One region of the Effusibacillus dendaii genome, then DNA from elsewhere that is predicted to be linked to it. Evidence: riboswitches for the same ligand, from Rfam matches in the RefSeq annotation. Region 1 holds a riboswitch; each other region holds the start of a gene.
The links. A riboswitch is a leader RNA that binds a small molecule or an ion and turns the genes downstream of it on or off. The one in region 1 is predicted to bind cobalamin.
Positions count from the first base shown of each region.

Region 2: another riboswitch for cobalamin. It lies ahead of skT53_RS08605 (HoxN/HupN/NixA family nickel/cobalt transporter); the one in region 1 lies ahead of bluB (5,6-dimethylbenzimidazole synthase).
Region 3: another riboswitch for cobalamin. It lies ahead of skT53_RS05435 (precorrin-8X methylmutase); the one in region 1 lies ahead of bluB (5,6-dimethylbenzimidazole synthase).

Region 1 covers NZ_AP023366.1:2,928,309-2,937,183, forward strand. The annotation lists gene skT53_RS15595 (LL-diaminopimelate aminotransferase) at 1-207, opposite strand, end outside; gene skT53_RS15600 (FAD-dependent thymidylate synthase) at 236-955, opposite strand; gene skT53_RS15605 (TerC family protein) at 1,094-1,783, shown strand; gene skT53_RS15610 (enoyl-CoA hydratase/isomerase family protein) at 1,808-2,572, shown strand; gene speD (adenosylmethionine decarboxylase) at 2,597-3,004, shown strand; tRNA gene skT53_RS15620 (tRNA-Ala) at 3,130-3,205, shown strand; tRNA gene skT53_RS15625 (tRNA-Cys) at 3,249-3,323, shown strand; tRNA gene skT53_RS15630 (tRNA-Leu) at 3,364-3,450, shown strand; gene skT53_RS15635 (Hsp20/alpha crystallin family protein) at 3,672-4,085, opposite strand; gene skT53_RS15640 (polysaccharide deacetylase family protein) at 4,664-5,140, shown strand; cobalamin riboswitch at 5,287-5,462, shown strand; gene bluB (5,6-dimethylbenzimidazole synthase) at 5,541-6,200, shown strand; gene skT53_RS15650 (sensor histidine kinase) at 6,432-6,869, opposite strand; gene skT53_RS15655 (FixH family protein) at 7,210-7,608, shown strand; partial or broken gene skT53_RS15660 (SCO family protein) at 7,642-8,067, shown strand; gene skT53_RS15670 (hypothetical protein) at 8,111-8,350, shown strand; gene hxlB (6-phospho-3-hexuloisomerase) at 8,559-8,875, opposite strand, start outside.
Region 2 covers NZ_AP023366.1:1,564,904-1,572,557, reverse strand. The annotation lists gene skT53_RS08620 (mandelate racemase/muconate lactonizing enzyme family protein) at 1-778, opposite strand, end outside; gene skT53_RS08615 (M23 family metallopeptidase) at 800-1,369, opposite strand; gene skT53_RS08610 (hypothetical protein) at 1,462-2,916, shown strand; gene skT53_RS08605 (HoxN/HupN/NixA family nickel/cobalt transporter) at 3,069-3,791, opposite strand; cobalamin riboswitch at 4,036-4,215, opposite strand; partial or broken gene tnpA (IS200/IS605 family transposase) at 4,496-4,819, shown strand; partial or broken gene skT53_RS08595 (RNA-guided endonuclease TnpB family protein) at 4,827-5,192, shown strand; gene skT53_RS08590 (hypothetical protein) at 5,326-5,481, shown strand; gene msrA (peptide-methionine (S)-S-oxide reductase MsrA) at 5,587-6,564, opposite strand; gene skT53_RS08580 (TIGR03571 family LLM class oxidoreductase) at 6,631-7,584, opposite strand.
Region 3 covers NZ_AP023366.1:1,041,116-1,048,769, forward strand. The annotation lists gene cbiE (precorrin-6y C5,15-methyltransferase (decarboxylating) subunit CbiE) at 1-2, opposite strand, end outside; gene skT53_RS05430 (cobalt-precorrin-5B (C(1))-methyltransferase) at 1-1,254, opposite strand, end outside; gene skT53_RS05435 (precorrin-8X methylmutase) at 1,260-1,898, opposite strand; cobalamin riboswitch at 2,063-2,248, opposite strand; gene cobK (precorrin-6A reductase) at 2,398-3,219, shown strand; gene skT53_RS05445 (cob(I)yrinic acid a,c-diamide adenosyltransferase) at 3,216-3,812, shown strand; gene skT53_RS05450 (hypothetical protein) at 3,809-4,024, shown strand; gene skT53_RS05455 (hypothetical protein) at 4,156-4,380, shown strand; gene skT53_RS05460 (SgcJ/EcaC family oxidoreductase) at 4,473-4,790, opposite strand; gene skT53_RS05465 (acetyl-CoA carboxylase biotin carboxyl carrier protein subunit) at 4,826-5,038, opposite strand; gene skT53_RS05470 (class I adenylate-forming enzyme family protein) at 5,058-6,632, opposite strand; gene skT53_RS05475 (sodium:solute symporter family transporter) at 6,683-7,654, opposite strand, start outside.

The DNA of each region.
Region 1 (8,875 bases):
TGAAGTGGGGTACCCATAAACAGAAGGATCACAAACCGCTTCCGTTAACGCTTCGATTACATGCGGCGGCGGCGGCAAATCGGGGGACCCGATCCCCAAATCAATCACTTCCGTTCCGTTTGCACGCAATTGTTGTTTTAACTGATTCAACTCAAAAAACATGGCGGAACTAAATCGTTCCAGCCGTCGAGAAACCTGCATATTCATTTTTACCCCCGCTCATTTCGTAAGAAGCTTACGACCACATCGATTTGAGCTGACCGTATTTGCTCATGATTTTTTCGAATAGTTCAGGATCGTCTTTCTTCAACCGATTGCGTGCTTTTTCCCATGCAATCGCTTCCGGTCCATAAATATCTTTCGCCAGATCCCATAATTCCGTGTCACACTCACGAACCTGTTCCCACATTAAATTGACCACTTCAAATGTATCCGGTTGTGCGCCTGGTTCCCAGATTCGCTGTGGAAAAATCGCTTCCATCAGCGTCAGGAAGTTGAACTGGAGAATGTAATGCAATTCGACGCTTACGGGTGCTACAGAACGTGCCGTTTGCAGGCGCATGCGTTCTGTCGGGTCGTTCGTTTCCGGATCGATGCCGTGTACCAGCATTTTGTAGGTGTCCAAATGGCGTTGACCAATTTCCTGAAGTTCAGGCGCATCAATGGGCGGTATAAAGTAATGGGCTTCGTTCGCCCGCAGACCGCCGCATGCCCTCACTTCCGCAGTCGTATAGGTAATCAGATGGTCATACACCACTTTCGTTGTCCGGAATTCAAATTTGACATGCTCGCCGCGAAATACGGACGTATGCCCCATTTTTAGCATATTCAAAGGCCTTTTCACGTTCTCCTCATCCATTTTACCCAAAAAAACGGCCGCATTCTTGGCGAGAGAAAGGCGATCCGGGTCGGTATAGCGCAAAATTTTTACTTGCGGTTTTCTCCGTTTATCCATCGTTGTACCTCCAGTTAAAGATGCTCTACCTAAAATTCGATACCGCTCGACAGATTCCTTTCTCATTTCCGAATGGAAACATAAGGTCTTTTCTATTTGTCCAACATGTGAAATACTACTCGCAGGGAGGCGAGTCATGTGGTACTGGTTTTTTTGGCAAGTTTATTAAAAATTATTATCATAAATTTGGTGCTTAGCGGAGATAACGCCATTGTGATCGCGCTCGCATGCCGAAACCTGCAGGAGGACCAGCGGAAGAAAGCGGTTTGGTATGGGACGCTAGGGGCGGTCATATTACGTATATTGTTGACATTTGTAGTTGTGGAGATTTTGAAAATCCCGTTCCTGATGGTGATCGGGGGAGCGCTCTTAATCTGGATTGCGTTTAAACTGCTTCTCAGTAAAGAGGAAGAGCAGGAAGTCAAGGCGAGGGATAATTTATGGGGAGCCGTGCGTACCGTTATCATGGCCGACCTGATTATGAGTTTGGACAATGTGTTGGCAGTAGCGGCAGCTGCAGAAGGCAGCGTTTTGCTGCTGGCGATCGGGATTGCGATCAGTATTCCGCTGATCGTATGGGGAAGTACGCTGATTTTGAAAATGATGGACCGTTTCCCCTTTATTCTTTATATTGGCGCAGGAATTCTTGCCTACACGGCGGGGCAAATGATTCTGGATGATCATTGGGTGTATCGTGCGGTGAAGGAAATACCGGGTATTCATTATATACTGCCTGCCGTAACTGCCGTTTTGGTTCTGCTACTGGCCTATGCGCTGAATAAGCGGCAGGTGGACGGTGTGAAACAAAAGCAAGCGGAGAATATCTAAAAGTCGGAAGAGGGGTTTCTTGGGATGTCAGAAATTGTATATGAAACAAGCAATCAGGTTGCCGTCATTCGTATAAATCGTCCGGAAGCCAGCAATGCAGTCAACTCGCAAGTAATGGCGGAATTGCCGGAAGCGCTTGAACGTGCGGCGAATGACGCCAGTGTGCGTGCCGTTTTGATTACCGGCACCGGAGATCGTTCGTTTGTAGCGGGCGGAGATTTGAAGGAATTTCATGATACCCTGCACAGCGCCGAAGATGTCTACAAAAAATGGTCGGTCATGCGGCAGATTTTATACCGGATCGCCACATTCAACAAACCCGTGGTTGCTGGATTAAACGGAGCGGTTCGCGGTGGTGGCGCGGAATTGGCGATGGCCTGCCATTTTCGGGTGGCATCCTCGAAAGCTTCAATTGGGTTTGTGCAGGTTAAATTGGGAATCTCACCCGGTTGGGGCGGGGCCGCGTTACTTGCGAGAACAGTCGGCATGCAGCGGGCGCGCTGGTTATTGCTGAGCGGTCAAGTACTTGAGGCGGCGGAGGCAGAAGGATTGGGACTTGTGGATCGGGTGGTTTCGTCTCTCACATTTATGCCGGATGCGTTGCAGTTTGCCGGCGAGTTGGCCGCCAATCCACCTGATGCCGTACAGGGGATTTTGGAAATGATGCGTACCGCTGAAAAATTGGACTTGGCTGCCTCAATGGAACTGGAAAGCCGATTGTGTGCGTCTCTCTGGAATTCGGAGCCTCATCAGGCGGCGATCGACAGATTTTTGAAAAAGAGGAAATAACATTCCATACAGGGAGGGATTGGGATGGAAACCATGGGACGGCATGTGATCGCGGAGCTTTGGGGATGCGATCCGAAAAAGCTGAATAACATCAAGTTGGTGGAACAGATCATGGTGGAGGCAGCACTGGAAGCAGGAGCAGAAGTGCGGGAAGTGACTTTTCATAAATTTTCACCGCTTGGAGTCAGCGGTGTAGTGATCATTTCGGAGTCCCATTTGACGATTCACAGTTTTCCGGAACACGGATATGCCAGTGTAGATGTGTATACTTGCGGTGACCGGATTGATCCCAAAGTGGCATGCGACGTCATTACTGACGCTTTGGGCTGTCACAGACGAGAGTGGATCCAGATTGAACGCGGGGAAGGTTTTACGGGCGCTTTTCAAGAACATGTTGAAATTCTGCCCGCCGTTGTCCACTCAAATGACTAGATTTTTGGCTTGTTTCTCCTCTTGCAGTCTTGTGGAAAGCCGGGTATAATAAAGCTTGTTTTCGTGGTGTCGCACCAATGGAATCGCAATGGCAGCGACTATAAAAGCGAATGTGTAAGGAATATGGGGCGTTAGCGCAGTTGGTAGCGCGTCACACTGGCAGTGTGAAGGTCAGGGGTTCGAATCCCCTACGCTCCACCACACAGGCCCGTCCGGTATATCCGTTACGGGCTATCCTTAATAAGGCGCCATAGCCAAGTGGTAAGGCAGAGGTCTGCAAAACCTCTATGCCCCGGTTCGAATCCGGGTGGCGCCTCCAAGTAAAAACGCAACGTAGGCATTTGAACGTCCTGTTCTTCGCCGGAGTGGTGGAATGGCAGACACAAGGGACTTAAAATCCCTCGGGTGTATAACCCGTACCGGTTCGAGTCCGGTCTCCGGCACCAACTAGACCATGCGATTTTGCAGTCGTATTGGCTGCAACCCTTCTTTATTGAAGTAAAGAGTATGGATATTTAAGTTGTATTAACGAGCTAAAACGAATATTTTTTAGACGAGCACCGGCATCAGGAATAGTATATCGATGCAACTGCTTTTGCACCACAATCACGTTAAATTGAAAGCCCCCGGACTGTTCCGAGGGCATAGATAAACATAAAACGGCCATTCAGTGAAAGTCGACGTCGATTCGTTTCCCAATTTCTTTCTGTGCTTTTGGCAATCTGACTTCTAAGATGCCATTCTTATAGGATGCTTTGCTTCCTGTCTCTTCGACATTGCTTGGCAATGCAATTGTGCGGGAAAATTTACCATAATATCTTTCCGTTCGATGAACGTTCTCCCCTTTTTCTTCACTACTCCGTTCGATTTTGCCGCTTAAGTGAAGATGGTTGTCATGTACGGTGATATTCACATCTTCCTTCTTCTGAAGTCCTGGGATTTCGGCTGTTACAACTACTTCAGTCGGATTTTCTCTTACATCAACACGAACTCTTGCCATATTCGCAAAACGAGTATCAAACCAATTTTCATCAAACAGCCCTCTGATCATGTTGAATGGGTCATAAGGTACTATTGGCATCAAATCAAACCTCCTCAAATTGTCTGTTTTTATAATCCCATTAAGAAAACAAATTATGTGTATTACCCATATAGCCCAACATTTTTATGCTTAGTCTAGAAATCGAATTACGACATAAGGGCTTTTCCACAATTTTGCAAGGTTCACCAGTAGACTTTTTTGTTTACAACGGAATTAAATTTCGGTAGATAAAGATAATACCAGCAACTTGCTGAATGGAAAGAAACTAGGAGGCAGGGTGAAAGTCTCTTAGTTTTTCTTTTGTACACAAAGCGGGAACATATAAACCTTTCCGGTTCGCCAAACACAATTCTTGCACTTATCTGGCAGAATTTTGGGATGTCGGCAAACGATTGCGCCTTAATTCCATCCATGTCTTTCGTCGATTTCTGTAGAACCAAGGACATTCCTTTTACCATAAGGTATAAAAAACCGATATTATTAGGGGGATAAGTGTGTTCTACCCATCTTTCTTTTATCCGCGGACAGTGCCAACGGTTTATCCAGTACCTACTTACACGTTCTATCCGACACCCATACAATACACCGGCATTCATGAAGTCCAACGGGAGGACTGGATGAGACAGGTAGCACCTTTCAAACATGGACCCGAACGAATCGAAGAACGACATCCACATGTTAAACATATAGATTGGGCTTCCATGTTTCCAACTGAAGTGATTTTACATGGTCCTCCTCGTAAGGAAGTAGCCCTGACTTTTGACGATGGACCGGATGATGTCTGGACGCCTCGAATTCTGGATGTCTTGGCCCAACATGATGTAATTCGTGAAATCATGGCACTTGATTATAAGATTATTTTTTGGAACGTTGATAGTCTGGATTGGGCAGGTCTCACTGCTCCACAAGTAGCAGCCAATATATTGGCCCACGCTGGGCCCGGATCAATCGTGTTGCTGCACAGTGCCGGTGGTCGTGGGGAAAGCCTGGAGGACACAGTTGAGGCATTGCCTTATGTCATTCGTACTCTTCGTGAAGAAGGGTATAAGTTAGTCACTGTTTCAGATTTGCTAAACATACCGGCTTATAAATGAAATGGTAATATGGGCGTGGATGCAAGGTTCAACAGTACAAGGAGATTAAGAGATACGCCTACTCCCATATTGGAGAAAACGAACCATAATAGGTTTTGTTATTTGATCCTTGATATCCATTACAAAAAAGATTAATATAATATTGACAAAAAAATAAATATTTTGGTGCCACGAGAGTGGAGAATAGGGAAGTAAATCACACGATGTGTCCATCGCTGTATAAAGTGAGTGCATTTACATTAAAGCCACTGGTTTTACCGGGAAGGCGTAACATGCATGATGAACTTTGAGTCAGAAGACCTGCCAAAATGTGGTCCATACGAGAAATGACACGTTCTCAGTCTTATTAAGGCTGAGGATTTTTTATTTTTATGGAGTGCTACCAATCGAAGGAGGGCGAATGGAATTGTTAAACGGGCAACAGCAGGAAGGCGTTTTTAAGGCAATATTTGAACGAAGGGATATCAGGCAGTTTAATTCCAAACCTATACCCAAGGAGAAATTAAAGAAAATTTTACTGGCGGGTCATCATGCCCCTTCGGTCGGATTTATGCAACCTTGGGATTTTATAATTGTTGAATCACACCAAATAAAAGAGAAACTATCTGAAATATGTAAAAAAGAAGTAGAAGCACTGGCGATTCATTATGAGGATGAGCGAAAAGCAAAGTTTCTTTCTTTAAAGGTAGAGGGTATTAAAGAGGCGCCTATTACGATATGTGTAACATGTGATCCGACCCGGGGAGGAGGTCATGTATTAGGACGTAATTCAATTCCTGAAACGGACATACTTTCCGTTGCATGTTGTATCCAAAATATGTGGTTGGCAGCTTATGCTGAAGGTATTGCAATGGGGTGGGTAAGTTTTTATAAAAAGCATGATGTGCGCCAGATTCTTAATATTCCACCGCATGTTGACCCCGTGGCACTTTTATCTTTAGGATTTACTGACAACTATCCAGATGCACCCATCTTAGAAAAAGTAAATTGGGAAAAAAGATTACATCTGAGTAATCTAATCCATCTTGATAAATGGGATAACATGTCTAATTCACTGTGAGGTATATGGTCGTCAGCAATCAATATGCGAAATGGGGGCTTCATGAGTGACTTTCCTTTCCAATTTCAATTCGAGTTCGACCATTAAAGCGTTCAATTTTAAACTTCCATCCCATTTCTTCGGCTCGTTCCCTCATCATTCGAAGTTCGTAACGAGAGGGATCACTAAAAGGATCTCCTGTAAAACCTTGTCCATCATCTTCGATTATCAGGTACCAACCTGATTTTTCTCTTAGAAAAAAATGCATACATGATGAGCGTTAGCATGTTTACGAACATTCATCAAAGCCTCACGAAGACATGAGGAAACCTCTACCTTTTCCCTTGATGAAAAAAGTTCTTCTTCAAAATCCCGTTTAACGGATACGGGTAAACCCGTCTCTTTTTCAAGGTCTTGTATCATGTCTTCTACGGTTTTGGTCCACGGCAAGGAATCACAAGATGGCGGAAAACGCAAATTGGTTATAGCTTGCCTTACGTCGTCATGCACACGCCGGACAGTATCTCGAAGCCCTTGATAACGATCTCCGATAGGAGGGAGTTCGCTCTGCTCAAGTAGATGCATTTTTACAGATAGCAAAAATAAAGATTGGGCGATACCATCCTGCAGTTCTCTCGCAATTCTCTCCCTTTCGAGCAATCTGGTTTTATCCGCGCGCTCCCGATTCAATTCCTCCTGCATATATTCCATTTTCGAAAAAAAGCTTTATGGTTAATAACAGGGTGACTGCTAATACGATAAGGGCGGATAACCAGTTCCCGGTATCCATGGAGATATAAGGATATAAATATTCATGCCTGACAAATTCCCATATTTAATCAATCTGTATGACATACTTTTTCCTCCCTATTCACATTCTCATACAAAGAAGCATCACAAATATAGCTCAGATAGGCCATTTTCAATCACAATTAAATTTTGATAACCTGAAAGGGTCGATCAAATCGAAACAGGGGAACTTATAAGAAGACATTGATACTACATACTTTTACAGCAAAGGGGAATTAAAATGAGAACATTCCAACGCTCACTGATTGCCATTTTGGTTTTATCTGCACTGCTGGCAACAAACGGCTGCAGCACGAATCAGCAGCCAAAGTCAGCCACTCCCATTCAAGTCACGTTTCAACCGCAACCTGCTTCACCCGTAAAAGCCGGGCAACCGGTTACATTGTCCGTTTTTGTGAAACAGGATGAAAAAGCGGTTACAGACGCATCCGATGTGAAATTTGAAATCTGGAAAGAACATCGCGAAGAAAGTCAAATGCTCGATGCAACAAAAGGATCATCCGGCGAATATTACGTGAAACATGTGTTTTCCGATGCAGGTACTTACCATGTGATGTATCACGTCACGGCAAGAGACCAACATTCTATGAAGGACATGAAGATTGACGTTGTAAAGTAGGACCATCTTCAGGGGAAAGGAGTTCGTTTTTTAATGCGGGGAAACCATGCACGAATTGCGAACAAACGAATTTTGACCCTCATCATTGTTATTCTTAGCCTCGCATTTGCAGGCGGCCTGGCTTATTGGATTGCGTGGGGATTCACGCGGCTGCCCGTGGTCAACGCGGCGCCCAACTGGACGTTGCAAAATATTAACGGACAGCGGCAATCGTTTCAGGATCTCGCGCCAAAAGTCAAACTGGTGGAGTTTATCTACCTGAACTGTCCGGATATTTGCCCGACTACCACGATCAATATGGTATCGATCTAGGAACAGTTGAAAAAACGCCACCTGTTCGGAAACAAAACGGAATTTGTCACCATTACGTTTGACCCAACACGGGATACACCGGCCAATCTGAAAAATTACGGCAACAAGCTGAAGGTCGATTGGAGCGGATGTGGAGAGGTTTTTTAGAACAGCTGCCACTGCAAATGGGTCACAAGTAAGAGTGGAACGGATGATCTTTACGGGTGGGGCTGTCCTCTTTCTTGTTTTGGATGCTACGCAAATCTATTTGTTGGCACAAAAACTGAGCGGCAACTCATCTGAACTCGCAGGAATAGGAATGCAGATTTTCTCAAGCACTTTACTGGGAACCATCAGCTGGATGCGTCCTGTGATTGTAGCAGGGCTGTTGATTCTCACTTTGTTACCGCGACAACAAAGCGTGTTAATAAGGGGAGCAAACTGGTTCTGACTTTTGGATTGCTCCTTACCTTCCCGTTGACTGGACACGCCATTTGCGGCAACCAGGAGCTTGTTGTCCCGATATTGTCCGATAAATCACATGGACTAACTTTTACCAAGCTAGGCACAACTTGCCGGTGCAAGCCCGCTTGACAAAAGGACAACCCTTCTCCAATTTAACATCAGAGAAGGGTTGCATTGGTTTTTTACTATTTACTCTATTCAAGATTGGCATGTCTGCCAAACATGGTGTTGGAGTCCAATCCCTTTTTCTCCATAAACCTTAATATCACAGCATCGTAGAATAATAATAGGGTTTGTTCAAACAAGGAACCCATTGGTTGTATGGTTTTGTGCACGCTATCCGCCTGATCTTTTGGTGAACCGGGCAATTTAATTGTGAAATCCGCCAATTTGCCAATCGTCGATTCAGGAAAAATCGTTACAGCCGCCACAGTTCCACCTAAGCTTTTGGCTTTTTCAGCCATGGAAACCAGACTTTTCGTTTCTCCTGAACCCGATCCAATGATCAAAA
Region 2 (7,654 bases), 1.4 Mb from region 1:
GTATATCGATCGCGCGGGTCTCCAACAACGGCAGAAAATCGGCAACAGATTTCAGATTCTCTCCACCCGACACGGGAACTGACAGACTAGCGCGCAGCAACTTGTAATCTTGCACCTGGTTCATGGGAATCGGCTCTTCTATCCACAGCCAGTTCGACCATTCGGAAAACAGTCGCTCCCATTGTCGTGCAGTTGCTGCATCATAGCTTTGATTGGCATCCAGCGCCACTTGCAGTGTGCCGCCGAATTGACGCTGCAGCGCCAGGATATGTGATTGATCTTCGGCAAAAGAGCGGCCGCCTATTTTGACTTTGATTTGGTCGAATCCGTCTGCTGCCGCTTTTTCCACTAAATGAAGCGAACGATTGATCCAGTCGGGAGTATCGCTGTACGACTGGAAAGATGCATATAGAGGGATAGAGGACCGCCAACTCCCGCCCCACATTTCACAAATGGAAAAACCGGCCGATTTGGCGGCGATTTCCGTCAGCGCTTGACTTACGCCGGAAGCCGACCGCTGGTGCCACTTTTTGATGATCTTGACAAGCGACAGACGATCGGTTGCTTTTTTACCGATCAAAAATGGGATAATGCGCTCCCGAAACCCTTTTTCCAAAACGGGCAGCCAGTCGATCACTTCGCCCCATCCCTCGATGCCGGAACGGGTGGTGATGCGAATCAGGAAACAGGAACGGTATTTTTTATATCCGTTCGCGTCCCCGTAAGGATGGGTAAGACGGTACAGCAGAGGAAACGTGTCCACTTTTGCGATTTCCATAAAACAACTCCTTAGTGAGACCTAGCGAAGGTGAGGCAAAAAGTTCCACGGGTTTACGGTTATCATCGTATCCCCCTTGATACCGGTCGCAATTCCAAAGTGCAGGTGCGGACCGTCCGACTGACCGGCAGCGCCCACGCGTCCGATCTCTTGCCCTTTTTTCACAGCCTGTCCGGGCTTTACTTCAATATCCTTTCGGTACATATGGCCATAGATGGTCATCAGACCGTGCCGGTGTTTAATCACAATCCAGTTGCCAAACCCCTCTGCCGGACCGGCATACAACACGACACCATCTGCGGACGCATCGATTGGGTCGCCGTAATCGGCGGCCACGTCAATTCCGGTGTGAAATTCTTTCTGTCCGTTGATAAATCGCCATCCATAATCGGATGAAATTTCTTTTGTTACAGGAACAGGCCATGTAAACAAATCTGTTGGAATGGGAGTTCCATTGACCGCTGAGGATTTGCCATTTTCATGTGCCATCACGGCAGGCGCCAACGGCGCAGGAGGTGCCAAAACAGTATCGGGCACAACCAGAGCGGTCAGCAACAAAATGGACAGCAGTCCCAGCTTTTGCAGTTGCATGAAAAACCTCCAATTGACTCCTTTAAATAACAAACATCACCAGTATGTGACAGATTGGGGAATTTTATAAAATTGCACAGCAAAATTGACAGTTGATTCATGAATCGGGTGAACAGATGGAAGCGGTTGGAAGTCGAGTAGATTTGGGATTGTTGATGTTGCTTGCGCTTGTCTACATAACGTCCCAACTAACGGAATGGGTTTCGTTTCAGGTGGCGCTGGGAGTTCTTGTTGTTTTGGTAATCGTAAAATTTCTTACTGTTTCTCGCGGAATTACACTTTTTCTGAGTTTGCTTTTCCTGGTTTGCGGAGCAGCCATTTTGCTTCACTTGCATGTTCCGCTAATCACATGGTCGAAAGTGCTGTCTCTTAATGTGGCGATCGTTATGCTGTTTGTGTTTGCTCCGTTGTTTGGCATTCCAGTACGTTCCCGCAGGTATGCCGATGCCCTGCAGGAAATGTATCGCTCTCACATTCGGAAGAAAAATTCTTTTTTTCTGGGTACTCAACTGTTAACACACTTGTTGGGGGTTGTCCTGAATATCGGAACCGTTTCTGTCGTGTATGACCTGGCTTCTGTGAATCCAAGGGTTCGCTCGAAGCGACTTCTGGCAGCCGCGTTAAATCGTGGGTACACTACGTCGCTCTATTGGTCGCCCTATTTTGCCGCAATGGCGTTGGTTACTTCCAATTTGGGCGTTGCATGGGTGCAGCTGTTTCCCTATGCGATTGGATTTGTATGGATCAGCTTTACGGTCAGCTTTTTGATCGAGTGGGCAAACGCGAAGCGAACGGTTGGGGAGGAAGCGGTTGAAACTGAGCTGTTGTTTGATGACAGAAACGGCAGTGCGGTTGAAGAGTTGGCAACTGCGGCTCGTCCCGAAACGATGCGTCCACCTTCTCCTGTTTCGATGCGGCCGATAGGACATCTGGCTTTTTATTTGCTGTCCGCAACCGTTTTCGTACTGCTGCCAGAGACTTTTTTGTCGCTGCCGATCGTGATCATTATCTGTTTTGTATCGGTGTTATACCCGCTCATTTGGTGTCGATTGACCGGTTCGCTGGCAGACTACCGGGAAGGGTTGCATCGTCATGTACATGTTTCGCTGCCCGGTTTGCGGAAGGAGATCGTTCTGTTTTTGGCAGCCGGGTTTTTTAGCGGTGCGATTGGTCAGTCGCAGGTTGGGGATTATGTGCCGGAGCTGTTGGCGTTTTTTCACGGGGCTGCTGCCGTTTGGTTCTCTGTTTTCACTTTGTTGTTGGCGTTAATCACAGCACTCCTCGGTATCCACCCGATTATCCTGATGACGATTCTTATTTTGGGGGTGAATCCTGCCTCCATTGGCATGACGCCGCTACATTTTGCGCTGCTGTTATTGGGCAGCTGGGGGATTTCCAATACGATTTCGCCGGCTACGGCGGTCAACAATTTGCTATCCGTTTTCCTCCAGGTGGATGTGTTTCGGTTGTCGATCCGCTGGAATTTGGCGTATTCGCTCATCTTAAGCGCATTACTCCCTATCTATCTGTTTTTCTGCCAGGTGTGACATAACAAATCGAATCAGAAAAACGGGGCAAGCGCTCAAGGGGCATGATGTACAACTTGGCAACTTGTTGCCGTAGTTGTACAGATCCCCGCATGGGGGCAAGTACCCAAGGGGCACAAGTCACGCTTTGGCATCAAAGATGCCAAGTCGTGCTATGTTACATGTCCACCAATCAGGATACATCCAACGATCAGGCTGTATAACGAGGTGGCGCTGATTACGCCCGTAAACAGTTTGCTTTTCGCTCTTACCTTTAAGTATCCTAAAGTGGAGAAAAGAGCAATGATGGACGTGGAAAATATCAGTCCGATGACAAAAAACATTACAACGGTTAATCCGCCGAACAGATTGCCTAACCCGGCTGCTGTGGTAAACAGAATAATTTGTGTAGGAGTTTCCGCGCCAAATCCATGAATCATGCCAACGGCAAATGCCCCAATATTACTGACTTGTAGATTGATCTCCCGTCTTTTTACAGGAGTGCGCGTAATCTTGGCACAAATCCATTCATAAATCCGTATAGCTCCGATAAAGATAAGCTTCCAGCGACTCATGACCATATGCCTTTCATGTTTTCTAAATAACGATAGGAATAACCATATCCCTAAAGCAACCAGCGTGAATCCTACGAGTTTCTCCATCCAGAAATCTACCCATTCTGGTAAACCGCGTCCGAAAAAGATAGCCAGCGAACCGAGAATCAAAATAACCAATCCGTGCCCCAAGGAATACATGGCAGCCAGAAGCATCCCTCGTTTTGAACTTTTTTCGACTCCCACAAGATCGGTTATGGCCGCAATATGATCCCAGTCTACTCCATGTCTGATGCCAAGTAAGATGGCTAAACCAAAGCTCAGTAAAATATGCCAATCCATAGTAACACCTCTTTATAAAGAAAATTCGCCCAGCCAAAGGCTTTGGCGAGCCAAAGTTACACCCAACAAAGTGACAGGCACTTTGTTAGGGCCCCATCGCCCTTATGCCGATAGGATAAAATATGGATGTCTATCGACATAAAATAAAACCCTCAACAAATAACCTGTTGAGGGAAAATTCACCATACCAGATGTACGAAGTCATCCATGACTATGGATTATACACCACCTTTCCTCGAAGGTTTTTGGCTCATTCAATCAGGTAGGTCTCCTGACTTCCGCGTCATCGATTCTCCAAACCTTCCCTAGTTCAACTAAGTGGTATTTTATGGAGTCTCTCTTCGGTCACAGTAGCGGGACTGTATAGGAATTTCACCTATTTCCCTGTTATGCCTGAAAAGGCACCTGATTGCTTGTATTAAGTTGTAGACTACAATTATACCTTATTCTACATTCTACAATACGCAAAAGATTCCTGTAAATAGATGCCAGATTTGATTCAAAACGGTCATCTGACACAATCATAGTAACGAAAAGTTTTTGTTTGGCACGCTTGACTTCCAGTTTACTCTAACAGATACAATACGGGCATCTACCATTCTTTTTCGGAGGAGAGACGCCCATATTGAACCCACTCCTTTAGGGGTGGGCTGAAGCGCGTTGCCGTTCCATGATTAGACTGATATAATCATGGTATGGGATAGGAATATCGTCATTCAAAAACAACCGTATCGCTCATCCACTATCATTTTGTATTCAGTCCGAGATACCGACGAAGAGTTCTCGTTCGCCAGGTCGAATTGCGATTCAAGGAACTGGTGAGCGAGATTTGTGCGCAAAACGACTGGCTGATTCTCGGAATGGAAGTCATGCCGGATCATGTTCATTTGTATCTCCATTGTCTCCCCACGGATTCTCCATCTGGCATCATGGCGAAGATCAAGGGGGTCACATCCAGACGACTGCGAAGTGAATTCTCGCATCTAAGACATTTCCCCAGCTTATGGACACGTTCATTTTTTGTGAGTGCGCTATTGCCGCCAGAATTTTCTGCACAAGCTATCCACCCGGCTGATTCGCGAGAACCAAGTGATCAGCTTGGAAGATTTGCGAGTGCAGAACATGCAGCAAAATCACCGACTGGCGAAAAGCATCGCCGACGCCAGTTGGTCGGAATTCCGGCGGCAGTTGGAGTACAAAGCCGCATGGTACGGGCGGCAGGCGGTAATCGTTTCGCCCACATTCCCGTCGAGCCAGCTTTGCTCCCAATGCGGGCACCGCAATAGTGAGACCAAGGACTTGTCTGTCTGCGAATGGACATGCCCACAATTTGGCGCCACCCATAATCGGGATGTCAACGCCGCGAGAAACATCCTGCGCGAAGGCTTGCACCTTCCCAGCACGTCCGCCTATGCGGACTCAACCGTGGGACACACGGGGATCGCTTGGAGCCGCAAGGCGGAACTCCCAGGTATGGGAATGCTACCAAGAATCCCAGCTTTAGCCGTGTGGAGTGTCAAAGGGAGGAATCGAAATGGAGCAGCAATATTTTGTTGGGTGGGGGACATTGGCCCTAATTAACGCAGGTTTAGCCCAGTCTAAGAATAGAACCGGACTCAATTGGTTTTTGCTTTCTTTATTATTAGGTCCCCTGGCGACATTCATCTTACTGTTTGTTGAGAAGCGTTAACAAACCATTCAAAAAGCGGATTTCATCCTTGGTAAAATAGTCATCTGAGGTGAAGAGAAAACCGGACAAAAAAACTCCCTGCTGTTGATGCAAGGAGCTTTCCTGTCATGAACGTGTAAAAAAGTGCACGTACTCCCCATACCCTTCCTTCTCCAAATCTTCTTTCGGAATAAAACGGAGAGCGGCGGAGTTGATACAAAAACGCAGGCCATTCGGGCCGGGCCCGTCGTTAAATACATGGCCGAGGTGGGAGTCGGCCTGTTGGCTGCGCACTTCCATCCGCACCATGCCATGACTGGTATCCGTTCGTCCTTTGATGCTGGAACTGTGCAGCGGCTTGGTAAAACTGGGCCATCCGCAATCGGAATCAAACTTGTCCAAAGAACTGAACAGCGGCTCGCCCGAGACGATGTCCACGTAGATGCCCTCCTGTTTGTGGTTCCAAAACTCATTTTGGAAAGGAGGCTCCGTGGCATTTTCTTGCGTGACCGCGTACTGCATGGGTGTCAGCCGTTTGCGGAGTTCCTGCTCGTTTTTGCGCAGCGACCAATGCCGTTCGATAAAAGCGTCTCGCCCGGAACCCTGGCGGTATCTTTTGTAGTGAGCTGGATTTTTTTGGTGGAAATCCTGATGATACTCTTCCGCTGGGTAAAAAGGTCCAGCGGGTACGATTTCCGTCACAATCGGTTTATCAAATCGTCCGCTTTCGCTGAGTTCCTGTTTGGACTTCTCTGCAAGCCTTTTTTGTTCCTCGTTGTGGTAAAAAATAGCCGTACGGTACGACTCGCCCCGGTCATAAAACTGGCCCCCCGAATCGGTAGGGTCGATTTGCCGCCAGAAGAGGTCGAGCAGTTTGCGGTAAGGAAACACATCAGGATCAAAAGTGATCTGCACCGCTTCCGCATGCCCGGTAGTTTCGGAGCACACCTCTTCATAGGTGGGGTTTACCGTATGGCCGCCCGTGTAGCCGGACACGATTCCATAAATCCCTGGCAGTTCTTCAAATGGTGTGACCATGCACCAAAAGCATCCTCCGGCGAACGTCGCCAACTCACGACGTCCTGCGCTCTCTTTATCGCTCATCGAAACCGACCTCCTTTTCATGTTTCTTTGTTTATGCACAAATCCCACTTTTCCAATTGTAGCATTTTACTCATGCGCAGGAAAATGAGGCAAAACCTCTTCCGCAATCTCCTGCAGAACTTCCAGCGCAGGCCGCGTCGCTTCCTTCTGGGGAGCAATCACCACATGATTGATACCGGCGGATCGCATTTCTTCCAAATGTTCAAGCAGAAACTCTCGCCCGGTTGTGAAGCCAAAACGAATAGGGATCGGGTCTGCTTTCGGATCTTCTACCAGGTTGAGAAATAAAGGCTGACTAAACGGTTTGAACACGCCTGGCGCGTATTGCTCGACTTTCGTGCGAAACTCCTTGATTGCATGCGACTGCATGTACAGCGGACGCGCATAGTTCATCCACCCGTCACTGTGTTCGGCAATCCAGTCCATCGTTTGCTGCGCCTGTCCAACGACAAGGGTAGGAACGTAGGAGAGCGCCTGTGGAACCATTTCGCCGGGTGGTACTGTTCCGAGCGGAGAAGAGACACCCGTGTAAGGCTGTGTGGTGAGCCGCTTATAAAAATCGAACGCGTCACGAAATCGGGCGCTTCGTGTCTCGGGATCCAACCCGTATCCGGCGAAGTCAATCGGCCTGTCGCCGGAAGACATTCCCATCACAAATCGTCCGCCCGAAAGCTGGTCCAACGTGTTTGTCTCTTTGGCCAGGCGCAGTGGGTGCCGGTGGGTAAGCACAGTAGACGCGGTGGCCAGCGCGGTCCGTTTTGTCAGGCTCATCAAATACGTCAGGTACACGAAAGAGTCGTACTTATTCCGCACATCTCCAAAGTTTGGGTCCCACAACGACACATCCTGAACCCACAGGGCAGTAAACCCGCTCTCATCCGCCATTTTCGCGATTCGTTCCTGATCCTCCTGCAAAGCAGGGTCACCATCGAAAGCCTCAATTGACATAAAGACACCAAGGGTGAGTCGATCGGGGGCGTACATCCGACGAAATACCCTATTCTTCATTGCTTGAGTCATCCAAACATTCTCCTTTATAGCGTGACCTGGCACCTATGGTGCCTTGGCACGACTTATGCCCTCTGGGTAT
Region 3 (7,654 bases), 1.6 Mb from region 1:
ATCTGTAGACCCCCTTCCGATAATGCGGCCGTCGAATTCCGCCAAAATCGTATCCACTTCAAATACGCTCCCCGCGTGCTTCTTGCATTCTTCACTGATCATCAAACATAGCAGGGCAAAAAACTTGTCATACCCGGCCGCTTCCAGCATATCGCCAACCTGTTTGGCCGTGTTGGCCTGTAAAATTTCCTGCCGCAGCTCAGCCTGAACCCCAACGCGCCCGGCCACTTCCGCCAGAAATTCAAAATCGACCTGTGATCCTTTGGAATGCAGATTCATCTGGCCGGCCGCCAATTTTGAAAATTTGCCCATCATGCCCGACATCGTCACCTGTTTCACCGATTGTTTGGCACAATGTTTGAGGGCGATGCCCGCAAAATCGCCGATCTGGATGAATGCTTCCTCCGGCAGATCAGGGAGCTCTTGCTGGGCGATTTTTTCACTGCGGCCACCGGTTGTCAGCACCAGATGGTCGCATCCGTTCGCGACCGCCACATCAATCGCCTGTACAACGCTTGCAATATAGGCGGCCGATGAAAACGGTTTAACAATTCCGGTGGTGCCAAGAATCGAAATGCCGCCGATAATTCCCAGGCGGGCGTTCAATGTTTTTTTGGCAATCTCTTCACCTTCCGGAACGGAAATGACCACTCGCAGTCCACGGACAGATACCGCGCTACCGAGCTCAGCGAATACTCCGGCGGGAAACCCTTCTGTCAGGAAGTCCCCTGCTGTGATCCCCTTCTCCTTAAGAAACCGGTCCACCTCTTCCGCTACGGTGGTGGTAATCATTTTACGCGGCACCGGATTGATCGCCGCATACCCTACCGGCAGATCAAGCCCCGGTTTCGTGATGCGCCCCACACCCGTTCCGCCGTCCAATTCAATTCCCGCCTTGTCGTTCAGGGTAACAGTCGCAAAAATATGCGCCCCATGCGTCGCATCCGGATCGTCGCCGCCGTCTTTAATCACCGAGCAGGATGCCATGTCGCGCGTAAATTCCAGATTGTGAATGTCAAACGTAACATCTTCGCCAGCCGGAATCCGAATGGTGACAGCAGATACCTGCAGTCCCGTCAACAGGGCATGCGTCGCCGCTTTTGCGGCTGCTGTCGCACAGGACCCCGTTGTATACCCGTGTCGAAGCGGTTTCTCGCTATCAGCCTGCCCTTCCGTGTCCGCACGGCCAGATTCGGACGGCTGCTTCCCCCGGTTAACGTTGCTGCTTGTATTCTGGTCAGCATCGCTTGCCATACGGGTCACTCCTTATCCGCTAACAGAGAAAGGGCATTGACAATCGATACGGCAACCGGCGAACCGCCTTTTCGCCCGACATTTGTAATAAACGGAACTCCCTTAAGCTTCGCAAGCAGTTCTTTCGACTCAGCCGCTGACACGAATCCGACCGGAACTCCGATGATCAAACCCGGTTTCGCTTCTCCGCTCTCGACCAACCGGATCAATTCGAGCAGTGCGGTCGGCGCGTTGCCGATCGCAAATATGCCGCCTTCACAAAGCTGGGCTGCTTTCCTGGTAGCGACGATCGCCCGCGTCGTGTTCAATTTTTTCGCTTCCTCCATAACGTCCGGGTCGGAAATAAAACAGTGCACAGAACAGCCGTACTTGTTCAAACGGGGCTTGGAAATGCCCGACTCGATCATCTGCACGTCAGCAATCACGGCGCGTCCTGCGCGGATCGCCTGAATTCCCGCCTGTACCGCATCGGGCGAGAAGACCACTGAACGGCCCAGTTCAAAATCGGCAGAGGCATGAATCACCCTTTGCACAACCGGAAACTGTTCATCTGTAAACGGGTGTTCTCCCAATTCCTCTTTAATAATCTCAAAACTTTTCGCTTCGATTTCCTGCGGTTGTGTGGTTACAGGCACGAAAGACATTACACATCCTCCTTTGTTTTTCTATCATCCTATCTGACTCGAAACTGGCTGCCTAACAATCCCGCCTAGCAAAAACCCCAGCCAAAGGCTGGGGGTTCATCAGTCGAACAAGCATTGCGGGCCGCAAGATCAACAAATCCACACCGTACCTTTTCCTCGAAGGAACCATGGTGTTCGCCTGGGTAGGTCTCCTGGCTCTCGGCTCTTCTCCTGCGCTTCTGCTCACCTTCCCCGAATTTCGAGTGGCATTTTGAACAGAAACTGGCCGATTACAGTGGCGGGACCGCTCGGGTCTTTCACCCGATTCCCTGTTACCCCCTTAACGGGGCACCCATACGACAACGATATGTAATTTTTATGACAAGCAGGAATTTTATATTCTTTATTAGAATACATGTTTTTAGGAAACATTGCCAGAATTATTTCGCAAACGCGCAGATTCAAGGCTAGAAGGGGAATTGCCGCCCTTCTTTTTTTGATCAGAATAGGAGTGATCGAAATGATTTTCTGTTTGGCGGGAACCAGCGATGCACGTGAATTGGCCCTGCAGTTGCAAGCGGCGGGTTACCCACTGTTGACCTCCGTTGTCACCGAATCGGCTGCCGATTCTTTGCGGAAAGCAGGTTTGACAGTAACAGTCGGCCGCAAAACGGCGGATGAGATGGTGCAGCTTTTGAAAGAACAACACATTGCCGCCATTGTCGATGCCAGTCATCCATTTGCGGAAATTGCTTCGCAAAACGCGATGCAGGCAGCCGAGCAATTGAAGATTCCGTATTTTCGCTACGAACGGCCCGGTACGATTTTATCCGATCATCCGCTGATCACGTATGTACGGGATTATCAGGAGGCGGCAGAGGTTGCGCTTGAGCAGAAAGGGACCATTTTCTTGACGACCGGATCGAAAACGCTGGACATTTTTGCCCGCGTGCTAAACGGCGTGGACGGAATCCGGATGATCGCCCGCATGCTTCCGAATGAAGAAAATATGCGCAAATGCGCGGACCTCGGCATCCCGCAAAAAAATATTGTCGCCATGCAGGGCCCCTTTTCGGAAGAATTGAACCTCGCATTCTATCGGCATTACAAGGTGTCAACCCTGATCACAAAAGAATCGGGCGCGGAGGGGTCTGTGCAGGAAAAAGTAAAGGCGGCGCTCGATGAAGGAATTCGCATCATTGTGATCTGCCGTCCCGGCATCGAATACGGACAAATTTACCAATCGGCCGGTGCACTGTTGTCTGCTTTACAGGAAACACAAATTTCTCCGGAAAGGTGTGCTCCGTCAGACTTCACCACATCAGGAGGTCGATCCGAATGAGCATTTACACACGAACAGGCGACAAGGGCAAGACTGCTCTGGTTGGCGACAGACGAAACAAGGACGATCTGCGGGTGGAAGCATACGGCACGGTCGATGAGGCCAACTCGTTTGTTGGCGATGCACTGTCCGCATTGGAAGAATCGGCTTTTGATTTCTCCGATATGATTGAAGTATTGGATGCCGTTCAGCAAGAACTGTTTGATACAGGCAGCGATCTGGCTACAGTCGGCGAAGTGCGTCCTTACAAAGTAAGCCCGGAAATGGTGGATCGTCTTGAGCCGCTGATTGATCTGTACATGTCACAGGCGGTTCCGGTCAAGAAATTCATCATTCCCGGAGGCTCCCGGATTTCCAGTAAGCTGCATCTATGCCGGACCGTAACGCGGCGGGCGGAACGCCGGGTGGTCGCCCTTGCCCATGCAGAACCGATCAACCCTGAATGTTTACGCTACCTGAATCGGCTGTCCGACCTGTTCTTTGCCATGGCACGAGCGGCCAATGCCCGCTGCAACCGGCCTGACCGGGAATACGTCCGCTCCCGCAACGTGTTCCGTCATGCAATGGGGAAGAATGAGGAGGCTGAATCATGAATCAACACGCATTTACACCCGAAGAAAAAGCCGCTGTTTACAGAGCGATTTATGAACGTCGCGACATACGTTCTTTTTTGCCGGACCCCATCGAGGAAGAGGTGCCACTCCAGATACAAGGTTGCTTGGACAATTCAGTTTCCAGGATGAAACCGCCCGATGATTTTCAAATATTTCGCTTTCGTTTCCAAATTTCCTTGTTGCTTCTTTGAACTCTTCTTTTCCCTGAATCTCGTCTCTTCTTTGAACCTCATCCTATTTTCGGAATAAAACCGCTTTTTCCAAGAAATACTAATGGCAAAAGGTCCGACAGACCCTAACACTACACGAGGAGAAGGCCACCATGAAAGTGAATGAAACCAGACTGTTGCAACCGTACGAGGAAGTGGAGTTTTTCGATGAATTGGGGACAGCTGACGCGTACAACCTGAGTGTCACGCTGGAGCAAAATCAACAGGAAACGTTTGATCCGAACAGTTATGTGGATTGCCGTTGGGAACAAAACAAGCTGAGAATCCGCAACACCACCGGAAGTCCCGTGTATCTGACCGTGAAAGCCAACTCGTAATTGCGAATTCTCCCATCCCGGTTTTGCCCAAACCGTCTTTCCAAACAGAGTGCCACCCTGCTTGCCCCTTGGGGTGGCACTTGCATTTCATTTCACTTAAGCAGCTGTCTTAACTCTTCCGTCATTTGTTCCACTAATTCAGGTCTTCCATGAAACTGAGCTGGGGTATTCTGAAAAAGTTGGATACGGTAATTTCCTTCCTTATTTATGACAACTAGAGTGTGATGTGTATTGACATTCGGATTGAGGTCCGATTGTCCTGGCGGCACCATACCTGCTATAGCACGTAAAATGGCTACAGCAGAACCCAGAAAACGCACACTTTTCACTTTGCTGACGAACCGTGCGGTGGGGGTGATGCACCCATCAAAACCAATGCTCTCGCCGTCTTCTGTGAACAGCTCAGCCATGCTACGGGCACTGCGGTTGTTCCACGCATCTAGGTCTACTCCAGTTCGATCAAAACAGCTCCTTCATTCACAAAATCACCCTCCTGAATTTTGATTTCCTTTATCGTACCATCCGTTTCTGCCGCAATCGGAATCTCCATTTTCATCGATTCAAGAATGACAACCTCTTGCCCTTCTTTCACGATGTCTCCCTGCGAAACAAGAACTTTCCATACGTTACCTGCCATGCTTGCCACCACTTGACTCATTTGTATACCCCTTTCTGTTCTAAGTCTGTTGCCCGATATGAGTGCCTAACGATTTAAGCCTTTCACGCAAAACGTATTTCTGAATTTTGCCAGATGGCGTACGTGGGATTTCATCGACAAATACAACCCGGCGCGGTTTTTTGTAACCGGCCAAATGGTCCGTGCAGAATTGAACAATCAGTTCTTCCTTAATATCGGAGCGCTGTTTGGGAACAATCACAGCACAGACAGTCTCCACATATTTCGGGTCTGGAATCGCAATAACCGCCACATCTTTGACAGCCGGATGACGGATCAGCACATCTTCGATTTCAATCGGGTAGATGTTTTCACCCCCGCTGCGGATCATATCTTTCTTTCGTCCGGCAATCATCAAATACCCGTCCTCGTCAATTTTCCCAAGATCTCCCGTATGACACCATCCATCTACAAAAGTGGCGGCGGTCGCCCCCGGTTTCTGCCAGTACCCGAGCGACACAACCGGATTTTTAATGCAAATTTCACCTGCTTCCCCTGTGGGAACGGGCCGATTTTGCTCATCTACCACCTTAATTTCGGTTAACGGCATCGGTTTTCCAACTGTATGTCCTTTTCGTTTGGCGTCTTGCGGGTCTAGGCTCGCGGCGATCGGCGACCCTTCCGTAAGCCCGTAGATCTGCACCAAACCGACGTGCGGGAACCGTTCGTGAATCCGTTCGATCGCCCACGGAATGACCGGATCCCCGCCTGACACGATTCGTTTCAGACATGACAGTTTGAAATCGGCCAACCGAGGAGCGTTGAGCATCTCATAGATCATAAAGGGAAACAGCAGAACATCGGTGACCTGTTCTTTCTCTACGACTTCCACAACCCGTTCAATCGAGAAACCGCCGCTGCGGGTGATAATCACCGTCCCCCCTGCCAAAAGCGTAGGCAGCGCCAAATCTTCCATGCCGCCGACATGATAAAGCGGCCCGGCAGTCAAGCAGATGGTCTCCACCGACAAATTCCACTTCATAATTTGAATGGCGCAAAACCAAAGAGTGTTGGCATGTGTCCAAAGCGCTCCTTTTGGCCTTCCGGTGGTTCCCGATGTATACATCAGCATCACCGGATCGGCAAGCTCGACGGGAACATCCGTAATCTCGGACAAATCGCCTTCCTCCATAACGTCCCACGGTTCTGCCCACTGCGGTACCGGTTTGTTTTCAAAAGGGAGACTGACATAACGCTCGACTGGCACCATCGCCCGGATTGGATCAAGCTTTTCCGCCAACGACGAGTGAAAACATAACACTTTCGTGCCCGAATCGCTTAGCGCATATTGAAACTCCTCACTTGCCAGCCGAAAGTTCAGTCTCACTGCGATCGCCCCAATTTTGGCACAAGCAAAGTATAAAGCCCAATATTCAAGACAGTTGTACAGCAGAATGCCCACTCGGTCTCCTTTTGCAATCCCCATTTCGCACAGCGCGTTCCCATAGGCGTTCGACCTGCGGTGCAACTCTTCATAGGTCCAGGCCTCATCGCTTTCCAATTTCAAAGCGATCTTTGATGGTTCGACCGTTTTCAAATTCCCCAAAATCTGCCTTGTCAAAAACCCTACATTCATTCTCGCTTCCTCCCCGCCTTGTCAGTTGGCACCTGTTTCCCGTCTGTCTTCTACCCTTCGATAACCTCAAGCAGCTGACGATCCAATTTTTTCACGGATGACTGTGTCAACAGCGACACCGCCACAAAAACGAGAATCGCCAAAGTAAACGCAAACGCGCCGTTGATGATTCCTGGAGGCAGCGGTTTAAATCCATATTTGGCACCCACTTCCAGCACAAAATTCGCCAACAGGCTGACCGCAATGCTGGCTACCGCTCCCTGTTTGGTCGCTTTTTCCCAAACAAGCCCCAGTACGACTGGCGGGAAAATGGCGGATGCGAACGTTCCCCAGCCAAACACGCCCAACAACGCGACCAGTGTATCCATATAAAGGGCAAACAGGGTCGAAACGACCAACAGCGCGGCAACCGCCACACGGCTCCAGAACAGTTCCCGTTTTACTTCCTGATGGAATGCTTTTGGAATATCTCGAATCAGGCTGGCGGCACCCAACGTAACAAAACTGGAACCGGTCGACATGATGGCTGCCAGCAGACCGGCAATCACGAGGCCCGCGATCACGGGCGGCGTAAATTCGGTCAAAAATGCGGTCAAAGTATCATCAGGCGACTTGACGGCCGGAAACTTACCTTGGATCTTTAACACCAATGCACACAATCCAATCCCAATCACCAAAAACGTGGTCATTACGTAAGCCAACCCCGCTGTGAACGCTCCCCATTTCAGGTGTTTCGTGTCTTTGATCATCAAAAACTTGGTGATAAAATGCGGCTGTCCGGCCGCTCCCAAACTGAACAGGAAAAACCAGCACACGATGCTCAGTATCGGATACGAGCCATAAGGCGAAGCGAGCAGCGGTTTAGAGGAATACAGGGTTTCCGTCATATGGGGAATTCCGCCTCCCGCATCAATCGCCAGAAAGAACGCAATGATTGATACGATGGCCATCAAGACTCCCTGAAACAGGTCGGTATAAACTCCCGCTACCATACCGCCTCCGATACAGTAAAACGCTAAAAT